DNA from 2 places in the Micromonospora sp. Llam0 genome. Region 1 is predicted to be linked to the other one. Evidence: riboswitches for the same ligand, from Rfam matches in the RefSeq annotation. Region 1 holds a riboswitch; the other holds the start of a gene.
The links. A riboswitch is a leader RNA that binds a small molecule or an ion and turns the genes downstream of it on or off. The one in region 1 is predicted to bind thiamine pyrophosphate.
Positions count from the first base shown of each region.

Region 2: it holds a riboswitch for thiamine pyrophosphate, as region 1 does, so the genes downstream of both, EDC02_RS17905 (ECF transporter S component) here and EDC02_RS33000 (thiamine phosphate synthase) in region 1, are expected to answer to the same signal.

Region 1 is NZ_RJJY01000002.1:1,241,911-1,246,116, forward strand. It holds gene EDC02_RS32985 (thiazole synthase) at 1-103, opposite strand, end outside; gene thiS (sulfur carrier protein ThiS) at 109-309, opposite strand; gene thiO (glycine oxidase ThiO) at 300-1,490, opposite strand; gene EDC02_RS33000 (thiamine phosphate synthase) at 1,487-2,161, opposite strand; TPP riboswitch at 2,156-2,267, opposite strand; gene EDC02_RS33005 (DUF397 domain-containing protein) at 2,398-2,598, opposite strand; gene EDC02_RS33010 (DUF397 domain-containing protein) at 2,683-2,883, opposite strand; gene EDC02_RS33015 (helix-turn-helix transcriptional regulator) at 2,870-3,754, opposite strand; gene EDC02_RS33020 (aldo/keto reductase) at 4,158-4,206, opposite strand, start outside.
Region 2 is NZ_RJJY01000001.1:4,099,315-4,103,520, forward strand. It holds gene EDC02_RS17890 (DUF6328 family protein) at 1-411, opposite strand, end outside; gene EDC02_RS17895 (TIGR03943 family protein) at 491-1,261, opposite strand; gene EDC02_RS17900 (permease) at 1,258-2,274, opposite strand; TPP riboswitch at 2,487-2,592, shown strand; gene EDC02_RS17905 (ECF transporter S component) at 2,589-3,188, shown strand; gene EDC02_RS17910 (ABC transporter ATP-binding protein) at 3,238-4,206, shown strand, end outside.

The DNA.
Region 1 (4,206 bases):
CGCTGGCGGTGATCGCCTGCTCCAGGATGTGCAGGTTGGCGGCACCGCCGGTGCCGAGGATCAGCCGGGAGTCGAAGCTGTGCCCGGCGACGGTGAACGGCATCCGACTCACCCGCCCTGCGCCGCGATCAGCACTTCGACCCGGTCGCCGTCGCACAGCTGCTCGGCCGGCCAGCCGCTGCGCGGCACCACTTCACCGTTGACGGCGACGGCGACGCCGCGTGCCTGGTCGGTGACCGCCCGGACGACGTCGGCCAGCACGGTCCCAGTCGGCGCGGTCATCGGCGCCCCGTTGACGATCAACTCCACTGCTGCTCCTCCCTCGCGTTTTTCCTGGTCGCGGCGGCGAACCGGCCGGGCGAGAACGGTGCCAGCGCCGGATCCGGGGCGGCACCGGCTGCCAGGTCGGCGATCAGGTCGGCGGTCACCGGGGTCAGCACGATGCCGTGCCGGTGATGCCCGGTCGCCACCAGCACCCGCCTGCCCGCCGAACCGCCGGCCGAGTCGCCGCCGGCCGAGTCGCCGCCGGCCAGCTGGTGCCAGCCGAGCAGCGGCGCGTTGTCCGGCGTGCCCGGCCGGGCTGCCGCCTGCGCCTCGACCAGCTCGTACTCGGCGATCTCCGGCAGCAGGTCGGCGGCGGCGCGCAGCAGTTCCAGCACCGCACCGGCGGTGACGGTGGTGTCGCCGCGTTCCTCGACGGTGGCGCCGACGACCACCTCACCGTCGGCGCGGGGCACCAGGTAGACGTGCCGGCCGTCGGCGTACCCCCGGATCACGTGCCGGAACCCGACGGCGCCGGCGGGTGCCCGCAGCCGCAGGATCTGGCCTTTCACCGGGCGGACCGGCAGCCCGGTCAGCGCCGCCGATCCGCAGCCGGCGGCGACCACGACGACCCGTGCGTCCAGTGCGGAAAGATCGGTGACCGGCTGCGGGACGACGGTCACCCCGGCCCGGTCCAACGCGGTACCCAACGCCGCGACCAGCCGACGCGGGTCGACCTGGTGGTCGTCGGGCGTCAGCGCACCGCTTCGCACCCTCGGCGCCAACGCCGGTTCGCGATCCCGCAGCGCCGTGGCGCGCAGCAGCGTGATCGGCAGGTCCAGACTCTGCTGGTACGCCCAGAGCCGCTCCGCCTCCCGCCGGTCGTCTCCGGTGAGCGTAACGACCAGGGTGCCGTCGACGCGGTAGCCGATGTCCTGGCCGGTGACGGCGGTCAACTCGGCGGCGAACGCCGGCCAGCGGGACGCCGAGTCGACCAGCAGCCGGGTCAGCTCAGCCTCGCCGAAGTGCGACTCGGCGACCGGGGCGAGCATGCCGGCGGCCACCGCCGACGCCCCGGACCCGGGTGCCGGGTCGAACAGCACGGTACGCAGGCCGCGCTGCGCGCACCGCCAGGCGATACTCATCCCGATCGGCCCGCCGCCGACCACCGCAACGTCAGCTCGGCTGCTGGCCCAGCCGTTGGCGTGTCCGTTGCCCGTCGCCGTCATGCCGGCGCTCCGTCGTCGGTGCCGCCCGGCCGCTGCCGTACCGCCCTCAGCAGGTCGGCGGTGGCCCGCCCCGGGTCGGCGGCACCGGCGATCGCGCCGACCACCGCGACCCCGTGCGCCCCGGCGGCCAGCAGCGACGGCACCCGGTCCACGGTGACCCCGGCGATCGCCACCACCGGCACGTCGACGGCGACGGCGACGGCGGCCAGCCCGGCCAGCCCGATCGGGTCGGGCAGCCCGGTCTTGGTACCGGTGGCGTAGCACGGCCCGACCCCGAGGTACGTCGCCCCGGCCGCGACCGCCGCCCGCCCGGTGGCCGGGTCGCGGGCGGTGGCACCGAGGACCGCGGCCGGCCCGAGCACCCGGCGCGCGGCGTCGACCGGCAGGTCCAGGGCACCGACGTGCGCACCGGCCGCACCGGTGGCGAGCGCGACGTGCAGCCGGTCGTTGACCAGGCAGGTCACCTGGTACGCGGCGCATTCGGCGACCGCGCGGAGGGTCAGCTCGTACGCGTCCCGGTCCGACATGTCGTCCTCGACGCGGACCTGCACGACCAGGTCGGCGGTGGCGTCGACGGCGCGGGCGGCGGCCAGCGCCGCCCGCAGTACGCCGAGCGGGTCGCGCCCGGGTCGGGTGTCGGTGATCAGATGCAGTCGCCCAAGGGACGGCACGGCAACGCTCCTCCCTGCGCCGGCATTACCCGGATCAGGTTCTACGGTCGGAGGCCGCGTCAGCCTCCCTCTCAGCCCGGTGCACCGGGCTCCCGTGGGTTACTTGCCTGTTACCGTACGACGGTCTCGTCGATCCGCCAAGGGCCGGTCCGAGGCAACCTTCGGTCGCTGCCCGCCCCGCCGCTGTCGGCCGTGACCAGGCTCACCGCCGGCCGGCCGCCGGCGCACCGCCGCCGTCAGCTGGTGAGGGCCCCGCCCTTGGCGGCGGCGACAAAGCGAGACCAACTCGCCGACGCGACTACCAGCACCGGACCAGCCGGATCCTTCGAGTCCCGCACCCCGACGACCCTGCCCAGCCCGTCAGCCACCTCGACACATTGGCCCTGGTTGTTCGACCGGCTGCTCTTCCGCCAGTAGGCGGAACCATAGTCGATCATCGCCGTACTCCCTTACGGATCGGATCACGCCTCGGCGGTCGAAGTCACGAGGCGGCGTCGCGGCGGAACTCCACTGACCGCCAATCAACTCGTGAGGGTGCTGTTCTTCGTAGCGGCGACGAAACTTGACCAGCTCGCCGGGGCGACCGCCAGCACCGGACCAGCCGGATCCTTCGAGTCCCGCACCCCGATCACGCCATCCAGCCCGTCAGCCACCTCGACACACTCTCCCTGGTTGTTCGACCGGCTGCTCTTCCGCCAGTAGGCGGAACTAAAGTCGATCACCGTCGTACTCCCTTGCCGTCTGCCAGAGCAGATCGCGGCTGCGCTGCTCGTCCATGGCCAGATCACCCATGCCGCTGAAGCTCCAAGCATAGCTGTCGCGCTCGTCCGGCCGGTCCAGGAAGAGCGCGCCGGTCAGACCCTCCACGTAGACAGTGGTCGGTTCGTATTTTTCCTGGAAGTCCAGAACTATGAACGAACCGTGGGCCATCAGACCGGCGTGCAGACCTGCGTTGAACGGCAGCACCCGAATCGAGACGTTCGGTAGCTCACCTGCCTGGGCTAGACGCCGGAGTTGGTTAGCCATGATCTGCGCGTTGCCGATAGGTCGGCGCAGGATCGCTTCGTCAAGCACGATGTCGAACCTGGGCAGGTACGGCTCCAGCCGGGTCAGCAGCCGAGCGCGACGCATCCGTACCTCGACCCTGCGCTCGATCTCCTCCGCAGGCACCTCGTGCTGGTTCATGCTGAACACCGCAGTCGCGTACTCGCGGGTCTGCAGCACGCCAGGGACGAAGCCAGTGTGGTACTGGCGGAGCGCTGAAGCGGCCTCTTCGAGACCTATGTAGAGCTCGAACCAGGACGGGATGCTGGCGTAGTCGTGCCACCAGCCCTTCTCCTTGGTCTTCGGAGCCAGCGCGGCCAGCGCCTCGATGGTCTTAAGGTCAGCGCCGTACAGCTCGCAGAGCAGCACCACGTCCTCGGCGCGGATCGGCACCTCACCGCGCTCCATCCGCAGCAGCTTGGTCGCCGACCACTCCAACTCCCGCGCCGCCGTGGTCTGCGGGACACCAGCCAACCGCTCACGCAGCCGACGCAGCTCCCGACCGAGCTGCCGCCGGGGCACCGACGAGTTCAACAATGCTGCGGGCACGTTGCCACCTCCTTATACGCCACTCACCGACGGCGGGATGATCGACAGACGACATTCACTGTCGAGTGGCCATATCTCTACCACAACGCCACGACACCATTGCCGAACCGCTAATTGATCATCGGCTGATGGCCGATCCGGAAATCGGCACAAAGCACCGCCAACCGCAGCCGGTCTCCACTTCACGCAATGCAGGCACCCGATCATCGGCGGAAGTCCAGCCAAGGAGACAAGATCATGTGAGGCTCAGCCGCCCCGGGCACCGCCCCTGGGGCGGTGCCCGGGGCGGCCGGTGACGCGGATCAGATCGAGGGAACCGTCATTGTCGTCAAAACGGCCCCGAGACAACAATGTGGGTTCCCTCGGCGCCATGAGTTCTCGGCGCCATGAGTGGCAGCGGCGGTCAGCTCAGCGAGCCGCCGGGGCCGGCGGGCTCCGGCAGGATCGACCGC
Region 2 (4,206 bases), on a different contig from region 1:
GATCAGGAACCACACCCCGGTGAGGCCGCTGAGCACGAACGCGACCGGTCGGGGCAGGATGAAGTCGGTGACCAGCAGCACCGAGCTGACCATGGCGACCAGCATCAGGCTGAGGCCGCCGCTGGCCATCCGGTGGGCGAACCGGACCAGCTCCGGCTTGCGGCCGCGTCGGAAGAGCACCCGGTGAAACGCCACCGGCGAGATGATCAACGCTGCGGCGGCGGCCGCAGCCAGCAGCGCCACCACGTACACGTCCCGTTGAAACCCGTTCGTGTCGGGGAACCCGCTGCTGAACGGCAGGGTCAGCAGAAACGCGAAGAGGATCTGCACCCCGGTCTGGGCGACCCGCAGCTCCTGCAACAGATCGGAGAAGTTGCGCTGCCAGCGTTCCTTCTCGGTTTCCCGGTCCACGTCCGCTCATCCTCCTGCCGAACCGCCCACACTCAAACCGCGGTCGGCAATGTGCCCCGGGCCGGATGGCGGGAAACCTCTACTCGTACTGCTGCCGGGGGGCGTCGATCTGCTGCCACGACTCGACCGCCAGATAGGGGATGCTGGCCCCGTTCACCGGGTCGGTGCCGATCCGGTCGCTGTACCGGCCGACCACCTCGATCCAGGTGTCCGCCGGCAGCCCGGTCGGGGCGCTGCCGTCCATCCCGACCTTGATCGGCCGGCCGTCGGCGGCGCAGCAGGAGAGCACGATCCGGGCCAGCATCGGCTCACCGTCCGGGCCGTCGGTGACGAAGCCGGTGAGCCGCACGTCGCGCCCGTCCAGCGACCGGCCCTCGTCGAAGATCGCCCGGGAGGCGTAGTCGAGCACACTGATCTCGGCCGGATCGCCGTCCGGCAACGGCGGATAGTCCGACGATGCCTGCTCGCTGCTCAACGCGGTACCGGCCTGCGCGACGGCGTACGAACCCAGCGCCGGCGGGGCGACCAGCAGCAGCCCGAGCACCGGCAGGATCAGCAGCCAACCCACCCTCGGCTCGTGATGGGCGTGGCCGTGGCCGTCGTCGGCGGTGTCGTTGGGCCCGGAATGCGCATCATGCCCGGAATGCGCAACGGCGGCGGCCGGTGTCGACCGACGCCGCAGGTCGTGCCAGAGCGTCATGACCGCTGCGGCGATCAGCAGCAGACCGGCGACGATCAGGAACGGCTGCAGCGCTTCCTTGACGTACCGCAGATACATGTCGGTGACGCTGGCCCGGACCACCGCGCCGCCGAGCAGCAGCAGCACCACACCTTGAGCCTGTTTGTTCACAACAGCACCGTCCCCACCGCGACCGCCACCACGACGGCGATCAGGAATGTCGCCGGAGCGAACCGGTACGCGAATCTGCGCCCGAACGTACCGGCCTGCATCGAGATCAGTTTCAGGTCGACCATCGGGCCGACGACCAGGAAGACCAGCCGCGAGGTCAGCGAGAACTGCGACAGCGAGGCCGCGACGAAGGCGTCCGCCTCGGAGCAGATCGACAACAGCACGGCGAGTACGGCGAGCGCCAGGATGGACAGCACCGGGTTGTCGGCGAGAGTCTGCAGCCAGCGCTCCGGCACCAGCACGTTGATGCTGGCGGCGGCCATCGCCCCGATGACCAGGAAACCGCCGGCGTGCATGATGTCGTGCCGGACCGCCGCCCAGAACGCCCGCGCCCGGGACAGGTCGTCCAGGTCGGGGCGGTGCGGCAGGCGGATCCAGTCGGTACGGCCCAGCCGCAGCCACAGCCAGCCCATCACGACCGCGACGAGCAGGCTGGCGACGCCTCGGCCGAGGACCATCTCCGGGTTGTTCGGGAAGGCGACCGCCGTGGCCACCAGCACGATCGGGTTGATCGCCGGGGCGGCAAGCAGGAACGCCAGCGCGGCGGCCGGCGCCACGCCCCGACGGATCAGCGACCCGGCGATCGGCACCGAACCACACTCGCAGCCGGGCAGCACCACCCCGGCGGCGCTGGCCACCGGCACCGCCAGCGCCGGATGTTTCGGCAGCGCCTTGGCCCAGAACGACCGGGGCACGAAGACCGCGATCACCGCGGAGAGCACCACCCCGAAGACCAGGAACGGCATCGCCTGGACCATCACCGAGACGAAGACCGTGGTCCAGGTCTGCAGCCGGGGGTCGGAGATCAGGTTGGCCAACGGCTCGCGGAAGATCACCAGCCCGATCAGCAGGAAGGCGAGCACCTCCACCGAGCCGACCCGGCCACCGAACAGCCGGCGTCGGGGTGGTCGTGGGCCACCGGGCGGTCCGGCGCCGCCGCCGGACCCGGTCAGGTCGTCGTCGGCCGGCGCGGCCCAGTCGATGTCGTCGCCTGGGCGCGTCCGACGCGTCGCGGTGCGATCGGCAGCGGTCACGGCGGGCTGGTCCCCTCGCTGGTGTGAAGGCGGGCAGTTCACGATAACCCGCGCAGGGGTGCCCGCCACCACACCGGGACGCGCCCACTGTCGGTGCGGTGCCACCGGTGCTAGCGTCGGTGGCACAACCTGATGTCCCACAGGGGAGCGCACACAGCGCTGAGAGTGCGGGGAGTCCCGCAGACCCTCGAACCTGATCTGGGTAATGCCAGCGCAGGGAGTTGGAGCGACCAATGACGCGACAAAATGCATCTGTCGACCGCAGCTGGCGGACCGTCGACATCGTGGTCGCCTCGGTGATCGCGGTCGCGTTCGGGGTGGTCTTCTGGCTGTGGGGGTTGATCTGGACCGCCACCGAGGCCGCGTTCACCTTCTTCCCGCCCGCCCAGGCGGTGCTGTACGGGGTGTGGCTGGTGCCGGCCGTGCTCGGCGCGCTGGTGATCCGCAAGCCGGGAGCGGCGTTGTTCTGCGAACTGGTCGCCGCGGTCGTCTCGGCGGCGTTGGGCAGCCAGTGGGGTGCCGTGGTGATCGTGCAGGGGCTGGCCCAGGGGGTCGGTGCCGAGCTGGTCTTTCTGGCGGTGGCGTACCGCTCGTTCCGGCTGCCGGTGGCGCTGGCCGCCGGTGCGGCCGCCGGGCTCGGCGCGGCGATCTTCGACCAGATCCGCTACTACGCGCCGTACGACCTGGTCAGCTTCCGGATTCCGATCTTCATCGTCACCGTGGTCAGCGCGGTCGTGCTGGCCGGTGCCGGCAGCGTGGCGCTGACCCGGGCGCTGGCCCGCACCGGGGTGCTCGACCGGTTCCCCGCCGGCCGCGACCGCACCACGGTGTGACCCGGCCGGGGTCGCACCACCGGGTGGTTCGGCCGGGGCCGGCCGGGTCGTGAGCCGGCTGGAGCTGCGCGGGTTCGGCTGGCGGCACGCCGGCCGCCGGGCCTGGGCGGTCCGCGACGTCGAGCTGAGCGTCGACGTCGGCGAACGAGTCCTGCTGCTCGGGCCGTCGGGTGCCGGCAAGAGCACGCTGCTGGCGGCGATCGCCGGGCTGCTGCCGGCCGACTCGGGCGAGCAGGCCGGCACAGTCACCGTCGACGGGCTCGACCCGCGCACGGCCCGCGAGCGGGTCGGCATCGTCTTCCAGGACCCGCAGAGTCAGCTGGTGATGGCGCGCAGCGGCGACGACGTCGCCTTCGGGCTGGAAAACCGGGGCGTGCCGGCCGAGCAGATCTGGCCACGGGTGGACGCCGCGCTGGCCCGGGTCGGCTTCCGCTACGGCCGGGACCGCCCGACCGCCGCGCTGTCCGGCGGCGAGCAGCAGCGGCTGGCCCTGGCCGGGGCGCTCGCCCTGCGGCCGGGTCTGCTGCTGCTGGACGAGCCGACCGCCAACCTGGACCCGGCCGGCGCCGACCTGGTCCGCGACGCCGTCGCCGAGGCGCTCGACGGGGACCGGGACACCACGCTGGTGGTCGTCGAACACCGGGTGGCTCAGGCGCTGCCGCTGGTCGACCGGGTGGTGGTGCTGTCCGCCGGTGGCGGCGTACGGGCCGACGGCAAGCCGGACGAGATCTTCGACCGGTACGGCGGGCAACTGGCCGCCGACGGTGTCTGGGTGCCCGACCAGCCGCTGCCGCAGCGAGGCGGGCCCGCCGCCCCGGCCGGTGAGCCGCTGCTGATCGCCGACCGGGTCGGGCTGGTGCCCCGGCTCGCCCCGCTCGCCGACGAGGTGCCGGTACGCGGCGGCGAGGCACTGGCCGTGCTGGGGCCCAACGGTGCCGGCAAGACCACGCTGGCCCTGCTGCTCGGCGGGCTGGTCGCGGCCACCGACGGAACGGTCCGGGCCACCGCCGCGTTGACC